DNA from 2 places in the Rhizobium sp. N122 genome. Region 2 is predicted to be linked to the other one. Evidence: predicted binding sites of a transcription regulator. Region 2 holds the regulator's gene; the other holds the start of a gene.
What was found. The regulator HrcA, encoded in region 2, represses chaperone genes, less so after heat shock. The targets are predictions, from matches to a motif close to GTTAGCACTCNCNNNNNGNGAGTGCTAAC.
Positions count from the first base shown of each region.

Region 1: a site for HrcA is predicted at 1,759-1,787, ahead of groES (co-chaperone GroES). Genes of this name have one in related genera too.

Region 1 covers NZ_LOKU01000026.1:32,317-42,282, forward strand. Annotated here, with positions in the region: gene ATY75_RS19600 (bifunctional riboflavin kinase/FAD synthetase) at 1-680, opposite strand, end outside; gene ATY75_RS19605 (TIGR01459 family HAD-type hydrolase) at 712-1,560, opposite strand; gene groES (co-chaperone GroES) at 1,845-2,141, shown strand; gene groL (chaperonin GroEL) at 2,213-3,853, shown strand; gene ATY75_RS19620 (hypothetical protein) at 4,568-5,014, shown strand; gene ATY75_RS19625 (glutathione binding-like protein) at 5,194-5,904, opposite strand; gene ATY75_RS19630 (DoxX family protein) at 6,116-6,529, shown strand; gene hisG (ATP phosphoribosyltransferase) at 6,612-7,307, opposite strand; gene ATY75_RS19640 (ATP phosphoribosyltransferase regulatory subunit) at 7,304-8,425, opposite strand; gene hisS (histidine--tRNA ligase) at 8,600-9,966, opposite strand, start outside.
Region 2 covers NZ_LOKU01000056.1:121,726-131,691, forward strand. Annotated here, with positions in the region: gene ATY75_RS27920 (HAD family phosphatase) at 1-137, shown strand, start outside; gene ATY75_RS27925 (DUF1150 family protein) at 273-530, opposite strand; gene ATY75_RS27930 (Hsp20 family protein) at 578-1,003, opposite strand; gene ATY75_RS27935 (nucleoside hydrolase) at 1,240-2,184, shown strand; gene grpE (nucleotide exchange factor GrpE) at 2,228-2,860, opposite strand; gene hrcA (heat-inducible transcriptional repressor HrcA) at 2,972-4,060, opposite strand; gene rph (ribonuclease PH) at 4,188-4,907, shown strand; gene ATY75_RS27955 (VOC family protein) at 4,904-5,329, shown strand; gene rdgB (RdgB/HAM1 family non-canonical purine NTP pyrophosphatase) at 5,330-5,974, shown strand; gene hemW (radical SAM family heme chaperone HemW) at 5,984-7,186, shown strand; gene ATY75_RS27970 (saccharopine dehydrogenase C-terminal domain-containing protein) at 7,321-8,433, opposite strand; gene dnaA (chromosomal replication initiator protein DnaA) at 8,596-9,966, opposite strand, start outside.

The sequences.
Region 1 (9,966 bases), on a different contig from region 2:
ATGCCGGCGGCGAGTTCCACCTCCGGCGGCAGGCGCATGTTGGCTGTGGGAAAACCGAGCTGCCGGCCGAGCTTTTCGCCGTCGATCACCTCGGCCTCGACCGTATAGCGGTAGCCGAGCATGCCGGCGACTTCGCTGACGCTGCCTTCTTTCAGCAACGCGCGGATATGGCTCGAAGAGACGACATCGGCGTTTTCGTCGCGGAAGGCATCGATCAGAGTGACGCCGAAGCCATAGGTCTGGCCGGCATTCATCAGGAAGGCCGGACCGCCCTCGCGGCCGCGGCCGAAATGGAAGTCGAAGCCGGTGACGACCTCGGAGGCGCCGAGCCAATCCTTGAGGATCGAATGGATAAAATCATCGGCCGAGCGCTGCGAGAACTCGTAGTCGAACGGATATTCGATGACGGCGCTGAAACCGAGCGTTTCCAGGATGCGGGCCTTCAGCGGCGCCGGCGTCAGACGGAAGACCGGCGCCTCAGGCCGGAAGACCGTGCGCGGATGCGGCTCGAAGGTCAGCACCAGAGCGGGAATGCCGCGCGCCCTGGAGATTTCCAGCGCGCGGCTGAGCACAGACTGGTGGCCCCGGTGCACGCCGTCGAAATTGCCGATGGCGATGACACCGCCCTTAAGGTGGGCGGGCAAGGGTTCCCGGGTTTCATTGCGGTGGAAGACGGTCATCGGCTGGCTTCTCTTTATGCGAGGCGTGTCTTCATGCAAGGCGGGGCATCCACCACTTCGGCGCGGCTTTTTCCCGATCGAGATAGGCGTTGAGGATCGCCTCGTCGGTCTCGCCGTTCAAGGTATATTCCTTGGCGTGGATACCGCCGCTGATGTAGAGAAGGTCGAGGCCGTAATTCAAGGCGCCGCGCACATCGGTCGGCATGCCGTCGCCGATTGCCAGCACGCGCTCGACCGGGAAATCGCCGCGCAGCTCGCGGGCCGCGGAGAGCGTCGCCTCATAGATCGGCCGGTGCGGTTTGCCGGCGATGCGGGTGCTGCCGCCCAGCTGCTCGTAATAGGCGGCCATGGCGCCGGCGCAGGGAATGATGCGGTGGCCGCGCTCGACGACAAGGTCGGGATTGGCACAGATCATCGGCACCTGGCGGGCTTTGAATTCCAGAAGCATCTCGGTGTAATCTTCCGGCTTCTCGGTCTCATCGTCGAAAAAGCCGGTGCAGACGAGCGATTGCGCTTCTTCAGCCGGCCGGCGCTCGACGCCGATGCCTTCGAGAAGCGCCTTGTCGCGCTCGGGGCCGAGCAGAAAGACCGTCTTCGGCCCTTCGGCGATCAGCCGACGGGTGACGTCGCCCGAGGTGACGATCCGGTCATAAGCGCCGTCGGGAACGCCGATCTGGCGCAGTTGCTCGACCACCTGCCAGGAAAGGCGCGGCGAATTGGTGATGAGGACGACGGCGACGCCGCCGGCGCGGGCCGCTTCAAGGGCAGCGGCGGCCTTCGGAAACGGATCGACGCCGTTGTGAACGACACCCCAGACATCGCAGAGCACCACGTCATAATGACCTGTTATCTCCGAGAAGTTTTCGATCCGCCTGGCCATTCCGATTTCCCGATTTGCTTCAGTCACCGGTGACATTGCAAAGGCGCAAGGCGATGGCAAGGCATTTTCTTCGCCATTCTGCAACGGGCCGGATTTCGGCGGCAATCTCTGCAATTCTCCGGCCTCTTCACAATTCCGGCACAAAAATTCGTGATGGCTCTCATTGACTCCTCTTGGAGCCATCCCTAAATGCTCGTCGCTAGCACTCACCGCAAGGGAGTGCTAACATCTATCCATGTGGGCCGCTCCGGTCCGCGAATGTCATTCGATCGAGGGATTAGACAATGGCAAGCACCAACTTCCGCCCCCTTCACGACCGCGTCGTTGTTCGCCGCGTTGAGTCCGAAGCCAAGACCAAGGGTGGCATCATCATTCCCGATACCGCCAAGGAAAAGCCGCAGGAAGGCGAAATCGTCGCCGTCGGTTCCGGCGCTCGTGACGAGTCCGGCAAGGTCGTCGCACTCGACGTCAAGGCTGGCGACCGCATCCTGTTCGGCAAGTGGTCCGGCACCGAAGTCAAGATCGACGGCGAAGACCTTCTGATCATGAAGGAAGCCGACATTATGGGCATCATCGGCTGATCAGCCGCTGGCCTTTCCGACGTAGCCGACGGGTCCCAGAACCCGGACACTCGAATTGAGGAGTTTCAATCATGGCATCTAAAGAAATCAAGTTTGGTCGCACCGCGCGCGAAAAGATGCTGCGTGGCGTCGACATTCTCGCCGATGCAGTCAAGGTAACGCTCGGCCCCAAGGGCCGTAACGTCATCATCGACAAGTCCTTCGGCGCTCCGCGCATCACCAAGGACGGCGTTTCCGTCGCCAAGGAAATCGAACTCGAAGACAAGTTCGAAAACATGGGCGCCCAGATGGTCCGCGAAGTCGCTTCGAAGACCAACGACATCGCCGGCGACGGCACCACGACTGCAACCGTTCTTGCCCAGGCGATCGTTCGCGAAGGCAACAAAGCCGTTGCAGCCGGCATGAACCCGATGGACCTGAAGCGCGGTATCGACCTCGCTGTTGCCGACGTCGTGAAGGATCTCCAGGCCAAGGCCAAGAAGATCTCCACCTCCGAAGAAGTCGCACAGGTCGGCACGATCTCGGCAAACGGCGACAAGCAGGTCGGTCTCGACATTGCCGAAGCCATGCAGAAGGTCGGCAACGAAGGCGTCATCACGGTTGAAGAAGCCAAGACCGCCGAAACCGAACTCGAAGTCGTCGAAGGCATGCAGTTCGACCGCGGCTACCTCAGCCCCTACTTCGTGACCAACCCGGAAAAGATGATCGCCGACCTCGAAGACGTCTTCATTCTCCTTCACGAGAAGAAGCTCTCGAACCTGCAGTCGATGCTTCCGGTTCTCGAAGCCGTCGTTCAGACCGGCAAGCCGCTCCTCATCATCGCTGAAGACGTCGAAGGCGAAGCTCTTGCTACGCTCGTCGTCAACAAGCTGCGCGGCGGCCTGAAGATCGCTGCCGTCAAGGCGCCTGGCTTCGGCGACCGCCGCAAGGCCATGCTCGAAGACATCGCCATCCTGACCGGCGGCACCGTGATCTCCGAAGACCTCGGCATTAAGCTGGAATCCGTCACGCTCGACATGCTCGGCCGTGCGAAGAAGGTTTCGATCTCCAAGGAAAACACCACGATCGTCGACGGTTCGGGCGCCAAGTCCGACATCGAAGGCCGTGTTGCCCAGATCAAGGCCCAGATCGAAGAAACCACCTCCGACTACGACCGCGAGAAGCTGCAGGAACGTCTTGCCAAGCTCGCCGGCGGCGTTGCCGTCATCCGCGTCGGCGGCTCGACGGAAGTCGAAGTGAAGGAAAAGAAGGACCGCATCGACGACGCGCTCAACGCGACGCGCGCTGCCGTTCAGGAAGGCATCGTCCCCGGCGGCGGTATCGCTCTGCTGCGCTCCTCCACGAAGATCACCGTCAAGGGTGCAAACGACGACCAGGAAGCCGGCATCAACATCGTTCGCCGCGCCCTCCAGTCGCTGGTTCGCCAGATCGCTGAAAACGCAGGCGACGAAGCCTCGATCGTTGTCGGCAAGGTCCTCGACAAGAATGAAGACAACTTCGGCTACAACGCCCAGACGTCTGAATTCGGCGACATGATCGGCATGGGCATCGTCGACCCGCTCAAGGTCGTTCGTACCGCGCTGCAGAACGCCGCTTCTGTCGCATCGCTGCTGATCACCACCGAAGCCATGATCGCCGAACTGCCGAAGAAGGATGCCCCTGCCGGCATGCCTGGCGGCATGGGCGGCATGGGCGGAATGGACATGATGTGATAGGCCATAGGCCTTTCACAGCATCGTTCATGAATCCGCCCATCATCTAAAATGGTTCAGCGCGTCAAGCGCGCTGAACTGGCGGAATGGACATGATGTGATAGGCGAAAGCCTGCACACATTCCGATATCCGGAACAGGAAGGGCGGCCCTCGGGTCGCCCTTTTCTTTTTGCCGCAAGCTTTGCTCGAAACGATTCGATCCGTTGCGCGCTATTTTGTGCCGCGCATCGTATGCGCCGACCGGCCAAGCTTTCGCGAGGCTTGCGCCGCTGTTTGTTTTTCTCTCCACGCAACATGCGGGCAATCGTCGGCTTGCGGGGATTTATCTCCCGCCAAGTGAGGCGAAACGGGGGGAAAACGCCTAAAATTGAACTCCCGGCCTCCATTCTCCCCAAGTGGCGCGGGGCTGCCGACATCTCCGGCAAAAGGATCTCGATCCGAACACCCCTTAAAAAGCCGTTGCCGTTTGTGCAAAAGTTCCTATAAATCCGCGCTGCAATTGAGCGCGCCCGGCGATCATTTTCGCTGTCAGACGAGCGCGGGAAGGCGATGCCAGAATAGTCGGTGTCGACGGGCTCCGGTTTGGAGGCTCGGATAGCCGTGGCAATGATCGCTGCTATGGGTGCGGGCATTATGCCCGCTGCTGCATAAGCCTGTCTCTAGTGTTTGCCGAGCGTGCGGCGGAGGAGCCGCATGCGAACGAGGGAACGCCTGTGTTTAAGATTGCCAAAGCCAATGCAGCCGTGCCGTTGCTGCCCGGCTCGATGAACGACAATAATCAACAGCACGAGATGCTGGCGCAGTTTTCCGTTTCCGAAAGCTGGACCGGCGATCTGGCGAGCGGCGTGCTTCGTCTCGGCAAGTGGAGCGCCATGCTGCACGGCCTCTCCGCAGAGGAATGCGGATTGCTGAACCTGATACGATGCTACGATTCCGGAGACCGCAGTCACGTGCTGGAACTGTTCGAACAGGCGGCAACACACTGCTCCTCCTTCTGCTTTTCGACGACGATCATCATGCCCAACGGCCTGCGCCAGCCGCTGTTCTGCATGGGCGAGTCAAACGGGCTCGAGGAGAAATACAGCGGCAGCATGGCCGGCGTCTTCGTCTTTCCGCGCTTCAAGCTCGAAGGTGCGAGGCAGATTGCCAACCGGCAATAGAGGCGGGCGGGAACGTCTGCCCCTCACCCTAACCCTCTCCCCGTTTTACGGGGAGAGGGGACGTGCCCTGCGCGAGGTAAGTGGCTAACAGAGAGGTAGCGGCATATCCCTTCGCCCCGCGTGCGGGGAGAAGGTGCCGGCAGGCGGATGAGGGGCAGGCGGCGATCTCTGGCCGTCAACTACTCCGGCTTGACCGGAATATTGAGCCCCTTCTCGCTGGCCGGGCGGGCGATGCAGCGTTGCAGCCAATCCGAAACGGCGGGGAAACTCGCATAGTCCAGAACCTCGCGGCCACCATAGAAGATGTCGGCGCCGCGGACCCAGGTGAAGGTGGTGATGTCGGCGATCGTATACTGATCGCCCATGATCCACTGCCGGCCCTTCAGCCGGCCTTCGAGCACGCCGAGCAGCCGCTTGGACTCATCGCGATAGCGCTCCACCGGATAGGAATTGTTGGCGACCTTGTCGGCGGCGAATTTATAGAAATGGCCGAACTGGCCGAACATCGGGCCGATGCCGGCCATCTGGAAAAACACCCACTGAATGCATTCGTAGCGGCCGCCGGCATTCTCGGGGATGAGCTTGCCAGTCTTTTCCGCGAGATAGAGCAGGATGGCGCCGGATTCGAAAAGGCCGATCGGTTTGCCATCAGGCCCGTTCGGATCAATGATCGCCGGAATGCGGCCGTTCGGATTGAGAGATTCGAATTCGGGCGACTTCTGCTCGTTGACGGCGAAGGAAATATAATGCGGCTCATAGGCGAGCCCGAGCTCTTCGAGAGCGACCGAAACCTTCACCCCGTTCGGCGTCTGCAGAGAATAGAGCTGGATGATGTCGGAATTTTTAGCGGGCCAGCGCGTCGTGATCGGAAAAGCGGAAAGATCTGCCATCGGATTCTCCTTGTTGGGTGGCGACCATAAAAGACCGGCTTTGTGAAAGGCAAGCGACGACGGCAGGACATTGTTTCATATTATTGAACAAACTGTCCGCTTCCGTTTATCTTTCCACAATAGAAGAAAAAAGCGACATAGGAGGCATCCGAGGTCCATCCGGTGCCGGGGCACCAAGATCTCCAGAGTCCTTCAAACGGAGACAATATCCATGTCGAACGCCATCATCCTGATTGCCCGCATTCTTCTTTCCTTCATGTTCATCCTTTCCGGCTTCATGAAGCTCACCGATCCTGCCGGTACTGCGGGCATGATCGCCGGTGCCGGCCTGCCGGCAGCAACCCTGTTGGCCTATGTCGCAGGCCTTTTCGAACTGCTGGCAGGCCTTGCGGTTCTCACCGGCTTCCAGGTCCGCATCGCCGGTTGGCTGCTCGCCGCCTTCTGTGTCTTCACGGGCGTTGCCTTCCACCTGCCCTACGCAAGCGGCACGGAACTCGTGAACATTCTCAACCAGATCATGGTCATGAAGAACATCACCCTGGCCGGCGCGTACATCCTGCTCGCCACCGTCGGTGCTGGCGCCTATTCGATTGACGCCCGCCGCGGCGCCTATGCGGCTGCCTGATCCAGCAGACATCCTCCCAGACATGAGAGAACCCGCCGTCATTGAATTGACGGCGGGTTCTCTTATGCATTGACGGCTAGGATCAGAGGGCGGCGCGCACTGCGTCGATGATTGCCTGGACAACCGGCTCGTCGGCATGGCTCTGCTTGCGGGCGCGCACGAGGCAGGCCTGCGAATGCAGGATGACGCCGTCCTGGAGCACCTTCAGGTGGTTGGCGCGCAGGGTCGAGCCGGTGGAGGTGATGTCGACGATGATATCGGCCGAGCCTGAGGCCGGAGCACCCTCGGTGGCGCCGAGGCTTTCGACGATGCGATAAAGCTGGATGCCGTGCTGGCTCGAAAAGAACTGCTGGGTCAGGCGCCAGTATTTGGTGGCGATGGCCAGACGCCTGGAATGACGGGCGCGAAAATCGGCGGCGACGTCGCCGAGATCGGCCATGGTCTCGACATCCAGCCAGATCTCCGGCACGGCGACGACGACATCGGCATGGCCGAAGCCGAGGCGGGCGCAGAATTCGACGCGCTTGTCGACTTCGGCAAAACCCTCCCGCATCAGATCCTCGCCGGTGACGCCGAAATCGACGGTGCCGTTGCCGAGTTCGCGGGAAATCTCGGAGGCCGAGAGGAAGGCGACTTCCACATCGTCCCAGCCTTCGACGCGGCCGCGATAGGAGCGGTCGTTGCCGACGGCCGTGATCGGCATGCCGGCCCGCTCGAAGATCGCCGAAGCGTCGTCCTTCATCCGGCCTTTGGAAGGAAGCGCGATGGTGATGGTCATGCGGCTGCCCTTTCGGTTTCGATGCGGTCGAGCCAGAAGGAGAAGCCGACGGCCGGAATGCGGTCGGTCGCGCCTAGGAAGGTCAAGAGCCTGTCGAAGCGGCCGCCGCCGGCCAGAACCGCGCTCGATCCCTCAGCCGTCACCTCGAAGACGAGGCCGGTATAATAATCCAGCGGCCGTCCGAAGGCGGCGCGATAATCCAGGCACGACAGATCGACGCCGGCATCGGCAAGGGCGCCGACGCGACCGTTGAAACGGGAGAGTGCATTGCCGAGCTTCAGGCCGGCAGCATCGGCAAAACCGGCGAGCGCCGCCGACGCATTGACGAGCGGCACGTCGAGCGACAGGAACTCTTCCAGCACATGGAAGGCGGCATCGTCGAGACGCGTCTCGGAAAGGATGAGCTTTTCCTTGAGCCGCCGGGCAATCTCCAGCGGCGAGCGGCTGGCATTGGTCGAATAGCCCGTCGCCTGCATCTCCTGCTCGATATGGGAGACCAGCGCCTGCTCGTCGCCTGATGCGACAAGCTTTGCGATATCGTCGTCCAGCCCGGTGACGAATTGCGGGCTGACGAGACCGGCCAGCAGCGCTTCGAGCTGCGTCATGTTGCCGAAGGCATGGATCAGCCGCTTCTGCCAGCCGAGCGGCAGGCCGAGAGCCTGAACGACCGCCTCGAACACCGCCTGGTCGCCGAGCGTCACCGACAGGCGCCGGCCCGGCAGCAGGCGGGCGAGAATGCCGGTGGCGTCGCCGATGGCGCGAGCGTCGGCGCTCGGTATGTTGATATCGCCGAGATCCTCGATGCCGGCCTGGTAGAATTCGTTGGCGCCGTCGCGGCGCTGGCGGAAGACCTCGCCGAGATAGGCGTAACGCTTCGGCGTCCCGGTCGCCGTCTCGATGTGGCGCAGACAGACCGGGATGGTGAATTCGGGACGCAGGCAGAGGCTGGCGCCAGTCTCGCTCTCCGTCATGAAGATGCGGCGGCGCAGATCCTCGCCGGCGATATCGAGGAAGGGTTCGGCCGGCTGAATGACCGGCGTATCGATGCGCTCGGCCTTGCGGGCGTCGAATTCGGCAAGCAGCTCAGTGGAGAATTCGGGGAGATTGATCAGGGGCATGGTGTCGCTCCCGGGAAAAGTCCCCTCCCCAACCCCTCCCCACAAGGGGGAGGGACTAATTCGCGGCGGTCGTCGAAACAAATCGAGAGGACCTCCGATGAAGCGAATGCTGCGTTGGGCACAGCGGCGCCACGTAAAGCCCCTCCCCCTTGTGGGGAGGGGTTGGGGAGGGGTTTACTGCGCATCACCCGCCCTCTTCCGATCCTCCGCCTGCGCCGCAAGAATTTCCCTCACCTTGGCGACCAAGTCGGGTTCCGGCACCGTCTCCTGCGCCACGCGGGCTTCGCGCCAGCTGGCATTGTCCTCGATCTCGCCGGAGAGCCGCTTGCCCTCGATCAGATCCTTGATCTGCACGACGCCGGTGGCGCGCTCGTCGCCGCCCTGGATGATGGCGACGGGGCAGCCGCGGCGGTCGGCATATTTCAGCTGGTTGCCGAACTTCTTCCAATTGCCCTGGAACATCTCGGCGCGGATGCCGGCGGCGCGCAGCTGCTGCGTCATCTTCTGATAGCGGCCCATCGCCTCGACATCGCCATCCATGACGGTCACCAGCACCGGCTCGATCACTTCGCTGGCGCCGAGTTTGCCGAGGTTCTTCAGCGCCGTCATCAACCGGGAGACGCCGATCGAAAAACCCGTCGCGGGAACCGGCTGGCCCATGAAGCGGGAAACCAGGCCATCATAGCGCCCACCGCCGCCGACCGACCCGAAGACGACCTTTTCGCCCTTTTCATTGGTGACGTCGAAGCTCAACTCGGCCTCATAGACCGGGCCCGTATAATATTCGAGGCCGCGCACGACGGAGGGATCGATCTTGATACGATCGGACTGGTAGCCGGCGCTCGCAACAAGCGCGCCGATGAAGTTCAGTTCCTCGACGCCTTCGCCGCCCTTCGACGTTCCGGCAACGAGTTCGGCGAGCTGGGCAGCGCTTTCGGCATAATCCTTGATGCCGACGAAGAAAAGCACCTTGTCGATCTGCGCCTGGTCGAGACCGGCGCCCTTGGTGAAGTCGCCGGACTCATCCTTGCGGCCGGGCCCGAGCAGCAGGGCAACGCCCTCAGGCCCGAACTTGTCGAGCTTGTCGATGGCGCGCAGCACGTTCAGCCGCTGGCCCGCCTTGTCGTCGCCGCCGAGGCCGATCGCCTCCAGCACGCCGTCCAGGACCTTGCGGTTGTTGACGCGGATGATGTAGTCGCCGCGCTTGATGCCGAGCGCTTCAAGCGTATCGGCCATCATCATGCACATTTCGGCATCAGCCTGGACACCCGGCGCGCCGACGGTATCGGCATCGAACTGCATAAACTGGCGGAAGCGGCCGGGGCCTGGCTTCTCGTTGCGGAAGACGTAACCGGCGCGATAGGTGCGGTAGGGCAGTTGGATTTCGTTGAAATTCTCGGCGACATGGCGGGCGAGCGGCGCCGTCAGATCGTAGCGCAGCGACATCCATTGCTCGTCGTCGTCCTGCAGCGAGAACACGCCCTCGTTCGGCCGGTCGCTGTCGGGCAAGAACTTGCCGAGCGCATCGGTATATTCGAACT
Region 2 (9,966 bases):
CAACTCCGGACATTCTTGGTCACTGCGAGTGCATATTGGCCGACCTTCACGCCGTGCAGGAGCTTCTGGCAAATAGTCTGACTGACCGCATCGGGCAGAGCGACGCATTGCCCTTTAAGCAGACAGGTTCGTTTTAGGCAGTGCCAGAACGCCTTGCTCCCTCTTCTCCCCAGCGGGGAGAAGGTGGCCTGCAGGGTCGGATGAGAGGGCCGCAGGCACAGCACCAACGGCGATCAGCCTATCCTGAAGCAGCGTCCGACAATTAGGCACTCTCAGTGCAGGCTGACCGTCTTCAGTTCGTCTTCGGCAGCCTTGAAGAAGGTGCTGGAGCGGTTGTCCGTCAAGAGGATCGGCGTGCCGTCGGCGCCGAAGAGTGCCCAGAGGTCGACGTTCGGATCGATATCCGGGGCCTCTGGAAAGCACTTAGCGACCTCTTCGGTGCGCATTTTTCTGATATAGGCGACCTCGCCGCTGCCGATGTGGGCAAGCTCGGATTTGGTCAAGTGAGACGTGGCTTCTTTCATCAACATTCCTGTTCCTCCGGAAGAAGGGACCAACGGTTCGACAAACCGTTGTGCTACTGTGAGACCGAAATGTTAATTTTCTTGACCATGCGCGCGGGCTCGGGCCGAATTAGATCGACGGAGAGCAGACCGTTCTTCAGGCCGGCACCGAGCACCTGCATGCCGTCGGCAAGAACGAAGGTACGCTGAAACTGGCGGGCGGCGATGCCGCGATAGAGATAGTCCCGTTCTCCCTGCTCGACCTGGCGGCCGCGAATCAGAAGCTGGTTTTCCTCGATGGAAACATCGAGTTCGTCCTCGCCGAAACCGGCGACAGCGAGCGTGATGCGCAGACGTTCCGGCGCGCCGCTATCGGCACCGATGCGTTCGATATTGTAAGGCGGATATCCGTCGCTCGCCTTGGAAATGCGCTCCAGCGTCTTTTCCATGGCATCGAAGCCCAGAAGCAGCGGGCTGGCGAAAGGGGTAATGCGGCTCATCTCTTTTCAAGTCCTTGATGCAAGCGACCATCCCGGACCTTAAGGGCAGCATCCGGATGCCGCTAATATGGGGACAGCACCCCGGCGCTGCAAGACGCAGGCGACGTCTCGGCGCCACCCGCAATTTCAAGGTGACGGCCGGGGCTGCTTGACAAAGCGCCTGCTGCCTCGCATCAACACGTGCCGGCGCGCAATGTGCCGATTTGCGACGAGAAATGAAGAAAACGGTGCATCGGATGGCAGGCGCAAGAAAGATCATCATCGACACGGATCCCGGTCAGGACGACGCGGCCGCCATCATGCTGGCCTTCGGCAGCCCCGACGAGCTCGAGGTGCTGGGGATCACCACGGTCGCCGGCAATGTGCCGTTGGCGCTGACCAGCCGCAATGCGCGCATCGTCTGCGAACTCTGCGGCCGGACGGAGACCAAGGTTTTTGCCGGCGCCGACGCGCCGATCGCCCGCAAGCTGGTGACCGCCGAACATGTGCACGGCAAGACGGGCCTCGACGGTCCTGAACTCAGCGAGCCGACGATGGCGCTGCAGCCGGTTCATTCCGTCGATTTCATCATCGAGACGCTGCGCCGCGAGCCGGCAGGCACCGTGACACTCTGCACGCTCGGGCCGCTCACCAATATTGGCTTGGCCTTGCAGAAGGCGCCCGATATCGCCCCGCGCATTCGCGAACTGGTGATGATGGGCGGCGGCTTTTTCGAAGGCGGCAACATCACGCCGGCGGCCGAATTCAATATCTATGTCGACCCCGAGGCCGCCGATATCGTCTTCCGCTCAGGCGTGCCGATCGTGATGATGCCGCTCGACGTGACGCACCAATTGCTGACCCGCAAGGACCGGGTGAAGCGCATGGCCGAGATCGGCACGGCGCCGGCAAAGGCGATGGTCGAGATGCTGGAATTCTTCGAGCGCTTCGATATCGAGAAATACGGCTCCGACGGCGGGCCGCTGCATGACCCGACGGTGATCGCTTACCTCTTGAAGCCGGAGCTTTTCCAGGGTCGGGACTGCAATGTCGAGATCGAGGTCCAATCCGAACTCACCATCGGCATGACTGTGGTCGACTGGTGGCATGTGACGGATCGCAAGCGCAATGCGAAGGTGATGCGCCATGTCGATGCGGACGGTTTCTTCGATCTTCTGATCGAACGCTTCGCCCGCATCTGATCTTTTGGTTTTCCTTCTCTCACACAAGAGAAGGAAAACAACTTCAGGCGTCCTTCTCGTCGAAGACGGAATTGGTTTCGGCTTCGGCCGCCTTCGGGCCGCCCTTGGCGACGCCGACCATGGCCGGGCGCAGCACACGCTCGCCAATGGAAAAGCCTGCCTGCACGACCTGGACGACGGTGTTGTTCGGCACCTCGGGGTTCGGCACCTCGAACATCGCCTGATGGAAATTCGGGTCGAACTTCTGGCCGACCGGCTCCAGCTTGCGAACGCCGTGGCGCTCGAGCGCCGACAGCATGGCGCGCTCGGTCATCTCCACGCCCTCGATCAGGGTGGTCAGGCCGGCATCGGCCGCGTCCTTGACCTCTGGCGGGATGGCATCCAGCGCCCGGCGCAGATTATCCGAGACGGCCAGCATGTCACGCGCGAAACCGGCGACGGAATAGGACTTGGCGTCTTTGACCTCACGCTCGGTGCGGCGGCGCAGATTGTCCATTTCGGCGGCAAGGCGCAGATAGCGGTCGCGTAGCTCGCCGTTTTCGGCTTTCAGAAGCTCGAGTGCATCAGGCTGAGGGGCCTCTTCCTGCGCGATATCGTTCTCGACGTAGGCGGCAGCGTCGGCTGCGGCATCGGCCGCAGTTGCGTCAGGTCCGTTTTTCGTCGTGTCATCGGTCATGACGGTCTCCGGTTGGTGTCTTCAGATGCGCCCGATATCGAGGTTTGACCGAAAAAAATCAAGTCTGCATGACAAAGAAGCGAAAATTCCGCGGTCTTGGTCAAAGCCACGTCAAAGCGGATTGCGCGAAAGCCGGGAGACGAGCTGGGCGGTGTAATCGACCATCGGCACGATGCGGGAATAATTGAGCCGCGTCGGGCCGATGACGCCGACGGCGCCGACAATGCGATCGTCGTCGTCACGATAGGGCGCGACGATGAGCGACGAACCGGACAGCGAGAAGAGCTTGTTTTCCGAACCGATGAAGATGCGCACGCCCGAGCCGGTTTCGGCGAGATTGAGGATCTCGATCAGGCTGTCCTTCTTTTCGAGATCGTCGAACAGCAGGCGCAGCCGGTCGAGATCTTCGGCGCCGGCGAGGCCTTCGAGCAGGTTGGCGCGGCCGCGGATGATCAGTTGCGCCGGCTTGCCCTCGTCCGGGCTGCCGGCCCAGACGGCAATACCGCGCTCGACGAGATCGCGCGACAGGGCATCGAGCTCGTGGCGGACGTTGTCCTTCAGCTGGCTTAATTGTTTGCGCAGCTCCGGCAGGGTCTGGCCGGACATATGGGCGTTGAGAAAATTCGCAGCCTCGGCCAGCTGCGAGGAGGTGACGCCCGCCGGCAGCTCGATGATGCGGTTTTCCACCTGATCGTGATCACCGACGAGTACGGCCAGCGCCTTGGTCGGCTCCAGCCGGATGAACTCGACATGTTTGAGCACCGGATCGCTTTTCGAGGTGATGACAAGGCCGGCACCGCGCGAAATGCCGGACAGCATGCGGCTGGCCTCGTTCATCATCGATTCCACCGGATTGCCGCCGCTTTCGGCCCGCACCTGACGGTCGATGCTGGCGCGGTCCTCGGCGGAGAGATCGCCGACCTGCATGAAAGCATCGACGAAGAAACGCAGGCCGATCTGGGTCGGCAGCCGGCCGGCGCTGATATGCGGCGAATAGATCAGGCCAAGATCTTCCAGATCGCTCATGACGTTGCGCACCGAGGCCGGCGACAGCGACATCGGCAGCAGGCGGGACAGGTTGCGCGACCCGAGCGGCTCACCGCTCTCCAGATAGCCTTCGACGATGCGACGAAAAATTTCCCTGGAGCGCTCGTCCAGCGCAGCAACGGCATCCGAAACCGATGTCGACCTGATGCCCATGAAGCTTTAGAATCCGCGCTGATGATACTTCCCGAAAAGTAAGTCAAACTCGCAGCCGTGGCAAAAGGGAATTTGCAAATGGGCGCCGCCAATCGTAGAAGCGGTCAACAAACCCCAGGAGATAAGAATGCGGCCTTCAGGCAGAAAAATCGACCAGATGCGCAAGGTCTCGTTCGAGCGCAATTTTTCCAAGCATGCGGAAGGCTCGTGCCTGGTGAAGTTCGGCGATACGCATGTGCTCTGCACGGCCAGCCTCGAAGAAAAGACGCCGCCATGGCTGCGCAATACCGGCAAGGGCTGGGTCACGGCCGAATACGGCATGCTGCCGCGGGCGACCGGCGAGCGCATGAAGCGTGAGGCGGCGGCCGGCAAGCAGGGCGGCCGCACCCAGGAGATCCAGCGGCTGATCGGCCGATCGCTGCGCGCGGTCGTCGATCTGCAGGCGCTCGGCGAACGGCAGATCACCCTTGATTGCGATGTCATCCAGGCCGATGGCGGCACGCGTACAGCCTCGATCACCGGCGGCTGGATCGCGCTTTACGATTGCCTGAAATGGATGGAAAGCCGCAACATGATCAAAGTCGACCGGGTCCTGAAGGATCATGTCGCCGCCATTTCCTGCGGCGTCTTCGCCAGCCAGCCGGTGATCGATCTCGATTACCTCGAGGATTCCTCGGCCGAGACCGACGCCAATTTCGTCATGACCGGCGCCGGCGGCATCGTCGAGATCCAGGGCACGGCCGAAGGCACGCCGTTTAGCGAAGAGGAATTCACCTCGCTGATGGGTCTTGCCAAGAACGGCATCGGCGAACTCGTCGCCCTGCAGAAACAGGCGATTGCGGGATGAACTCCATGCTGGAAGGCATGTTGGAAACGGCGCTCTATGCGCGCGATCTCGATAAGGCCGAGGCGTTCTACGAGAGCGTTCTCGGGCTCGAAAAGATCACCCGCGCCGCCAACCGGCATGTCTTCTTCCGCTGCGGCCCCGGCGTTCTGTTGATCTTCAATCCGGAGGAAACCGTGAAGCCGCCGGCACCTGACGCGCTGCAGGTGCCGCCGCATGGCACGAGCGGCGAGGGCCATGCCTGCTTTCGGGTGTCCGGCCGCAACATCGATGCGATGGCCGAACGGCTGAAAGCGGCCGGTGTGGCGATCGAATCCGAGGTGCACTGGCCGAACGGCGGCCGCTCCATCTATTTCCGCGATCCTGAGGGAAACAGCCTCGAATGCGCGGAGGCGAAAATCTGGGGCATCGAACAGGATAGCTGAATGCGAAAGCTCGAAACAAAGACCATTGTCGTCGCCAGCCACAATGCCGGCAAGATCCGCGAGATCCAGGAACTGATCGGGCCGCTCGGCTTCACCGCCAAATCGGCCGCCGAGCTGAATTTCGTCGAACCTGACGAAACCGGCACCAGCTTCGAGGAGAATGCGACGATCAAGGCGGTCGCCTCCGCCAATGCCGCCGGCATGCCGGCGCTTTCGGACGATTCCGGGCTGGTGGTCGATGCGCTCGGTGGCGATCCCGGCGTCTACACCGCCAATTGGGCGGAGACATCGGACGGCACGCGCGATTTCGACATGGCGATGGCGAAGGTGGAAAAGGCGCTGCAGGATGCAGGCGCCACGGCGCCCGAACAGCGCACCGCGCGCTTTGTCAGCGTGCTTTGCCTCGCCTGGCCGGACGGCCATACCGAGCTCTTCCGCGGCGAAGTTGAAGGCAATGTCGTCTGGCCGCCGCGCGGCACCCAGGGCTTCGGCTATGATCCGGTCTTCCAGCCGGAAGGCCACGGCGTCACCTTCGGCGAGATGAGCGGCGAGGAAAAACACGGCTGGAACATCGGCAAGCCACAGGCGCTGTCGCACCGGGCCCGCGCCTTCAAACTCTTTGTCGAAACCTGCCTGGAGGCATAAGGTCGCGAAGTGGACAATTTCGATACGCCAGGCTCCTCGCGCGATGCGGCGCTGCTGCCCGATACCGGCGAGCCCGGCTTCGGCGTCTATGTCCATTGGCCCTTCTGCGCGGCAAAGTGTCCCTATTGCGATTTCAACAGCCATGTGCGCCACCAGCCGGTGGATCAGGAGCGCTTTACAGCCGCCTTCCTGAGGGAGATGGCGACGGTGCGGGCAATGAGCGGGCCGAAGACAGTCACCAGCATCTTCCTCGGCGGCGGCACGCCGTCGCTGATGAACCCGGCAACGGTCTCTTCAATTCTCGACGGCATTGCCCGGCACTGGCATGTGCCCGCCGGCATCGAGATCACCATGGAGGCCAACCCTTCAAGCGTCGAGGCCGACCGCTTCCGCGGCTATCGGGCGGCCGGCGTCAACCGCGTCTCGCTCGGCGTGCAGGCGTTGAACGACCGGGATCTGAAATTTCTCGGCCGGCTGCATGATGTCGCCGATGCGCTGAAGGCGATCCGGCTGGCGCGCGAGATTTTTCCGCGCATGTCCTTCGACCTGATCTACGCCCGGCCGGGCCAGACGGTCGAGGAATGGGAAAAGGAGCTCAAGCAGGCGATCTCCTATGCGGTCGACCATCTGTCGCTCTACCAGCTGACCATCGAGGAAGGCACGCCCTTCTACGGCCTGCACAAATCAGGCAAACTGATCGTGCCGGATGGCGAGCAATCGGCGGTGCTCTACGAGGCGACGCAGGAAATCACCGCGCGCGAGGGCATGCCCGCCTATGAGGTTTCCAACCATGCCCGGCCGGGTGCGGAAAGCCGGCATAACCTGACCTATTGGCGTTACGGCGACTATGCCGGGATCGGCCCCGGCGCGCACGGACGGCTGACGCGCGGCCCCGAAAAGATCGCAACGGCGACCGAGCGCAAGCCGGAAGCCTGGCTCGAGATGGTCGAGCGCGACGGCCACGGCATTCTCGACGAGGAACGGCTCGGCTACGAGGAACAGTCCGACGAATTGCTGCTGATGGGGCTGCGGCTCAGGGAAGGTGTCGACCTTGCCCGCTGGCAGCAGCTTTCCGGCCGCGACCTCGACCCGAAACGCGAGGAATTCCTGCTCGAACACAAATTCATCGAGCGAATCGGCAATTCGCGGCTGCGCTGCACGCCGACGGGCATGCTGATCCTCGATTCCGTCGTCGCCGATCTCGCCTGCTGACATCGGATAACGGATTGTTTCCGGTGCGGCGATAACCTTACCGCCGCACCGGAAAATATTCTCAGCCGTGGCCCTGCATAATTCCTTAAATCGAAATCGACTTTAAGGATAAAATTATGCAGCAATTCAAAGTGCTACAGCGTCCTTTGCGCGTCTGAAGAGACGCGCGGCGCTGTAGTGGCGCCCGCCTTGAACAGGCTGCCGGTCGGCGTCTTCAGGAACATCTCCAGCGGAATATGCTCCTGGTGCAGGAAGCCGGTGGCCGGCAGCAGGCCGTCGCGGACCATCTCGATGACGGCAACGACGGAGGCCGAGGTCGTCCAGGCGATCGCCGTGCGGCGGGCGCCGGCAATCTCGATCGGGTAATAGGCACGCACGAACTCCTTGCGGCGCAGGCTGCCGTTCTCCGTGCCCTCGGCGGCGACATGGACATAGACGACATCGTCTTCAACAGGCGGCTTGGCATTGGTCAGGATCTCGCCCGCAAGCTTGCGCTTGTCGCGCATCAAAAGCTCGTGGAAGAAGAAGTTCATCAGCTCCATATGGCCGGGATAACGCATGGTCTTGTAATCGAGATTGTCGATCTTGCCGAGCATGGTGTCGCACATGGTGCCGAGGCCGCCCGAGGTGGTGAAGGCTTCGAGCTTGACGCCGCCGACATAGACGGTCTCGTGCCATTCCATCGGCGAGACGAGCTTGCGCACCCCACCCTCGATGACCTCGCAATCGTTCAGATATTCGTTGACGACACCTTCCGGCGACCAGTTGAAAGCATAACCCAGCAGCCCAGTCGGATGCTGCGGCAGGGCGCCGACGCGCATGCGGATCGAACGGCAGCGATCGAAGCCGTCGGCAAGGCTGGCGCCGACGATGCCGACGAAACCCGGTGCCAGGCCGCATTGCGGCGCCATCAGGCCGCGGGCGGTCTTTGACAGTTCGATGATGAAATTGGTGGTGGGAACGTCTTCGGTCAGGTCGAAATAATGAATCCCGGCGAGATGGGCGGCGCGCGCCAATTCGATGTTCAGATGGTAAGGCAGGCAGGAAAGCACCGCCTCGACATTCGACAGCAGCTCGCCGACCACTTGGACGTCGGCAATATCGCCGGCCCGGCACTTGAAGGGAACGTCGCTCAGCGGCAGTTGCGCATCGACGCCGATGACCTCGAAACCGCCCTCATGCAAAAGCGTGGCCGCCAGCCGTCCGACCTTGCCGAGGCCGAGAACGGCGATCTTTCTAAAACTCATTCATTATCCTCCCATGCGCCCTCCCGGCGCTTCAGTCTTGTCCGATGCACGCCGCTCCAAATCGGACATGCAGGGGACGGCCGGAGGTATAGAATAAAAAGCTCATAAAGCAAAACGGCCGGAATCGCTTCCAGCCGTCAAAACTTTGCGAAAATCGGATGGCTATTCGTTGATCAGCCGCTTCAGAAGCTCGACCTCGTGCGACAGCTTGGTGTCCCCGGAAATCAGCTCTTCGATCTTGCGCACGGCGTGCAGCACGGTCGTATGATCCCTTCCGCCGAAACGGCGGCCGATCTCGGGGAAGGAGCGCGGCGTCAGCGTCTTCGACAGATACATGGCGATCTGGCGCGGCTTGACGATGACGCGGGTGCGGCGGTTCGAGACCAGTTCCTGGCGCGAGACATTGTAGTGCCTGGCGACGATGCGCTGGATATCCTCGATGCGCACGCGGCGGGGCTCGCCGGAGCCGACCAGATGGGCCAGCAGCTCGTCGACGCGCTCGATCGACAGGTTCGGCTCGAAGGAGCGCCGGAAGACCAGCTGGTTGAAGGCGCCTTCGAGTTCGCGGCCGCTGGCCGTGATGTTGCGGGCGACGTGCTGGAGCAGGTCGGCCGGTATTTCGAGCGACGGATCTTCGAGCCGGGCTGCCGCCAGGCGACGCTTGAGGATTTCGAGACGCATCTCGTAATCCGGCGCGTCGAATTCGATCGCCACGCCGCCCTGCAGGCGCGAGCGGACGCGGGGATCGAGCGATTCCAGCTCCCAGGGGGCGCGATCGGCGGCGACGACAACCTGCTTGGCGCTGTCGAGCAGCATGTTGAGGAGATGGCAGAATTCATGCTGAATCATCTTGCCCTGCAGGAACTGCATGTCGTCGATGATCAGGAGATCGATATTGCGCAGCGAATCCTTCAGCGTCAGCGCGTCATTGTCACGGATCGCGGTGGCGAAGCGCCACATGAAATATTCGGCGGTGAGATAGACGACGCGCAGCGCCCGCGGGTTCTGCACCGCTGCATTGGCGATTGCCTGCAGCAGGTGGGTCTTGCCGAGGCCGACCGCCGAATGGATGAACAGCGGATTGAAGCGCACAGCGCCGGAACCGGCTTCGGCGATCGTCTTCGCAGCCGCAAGCGCGACGCGGTTCGAGCTGCCTTCAACGAAGGTGTCAAAGGTGAAGCGGCTGTCGAGCGGCGAACCGAAGAGCGGCGAACCAAAGCTTGCGGGCCTTGCCGCAGCAACTGAGGAAACCGCCTGCTGGACGGCTTGGCCGGCCGGCTGGGCGCTTGCAGGGCGGCGCGCCTGGGGGGCAACGACCGGCTCGGGCTGGACCGCCTCATCGAGCGCCTTCGTGCCGCTGCGCGTCGCCGTGCGCACCAGGACTTCGATCTTCAGAATTTCCGGATCCTCGGCCTGGAACAGGCCGGTGATGAGATCGAGATAACGATTGTTGATCCACGACTTCAGGAAGGTGGTGGGAACCGACAGGCGAACCACGCTCTTCGATACCGAATGCAGCTTCAGCCGGGCGAA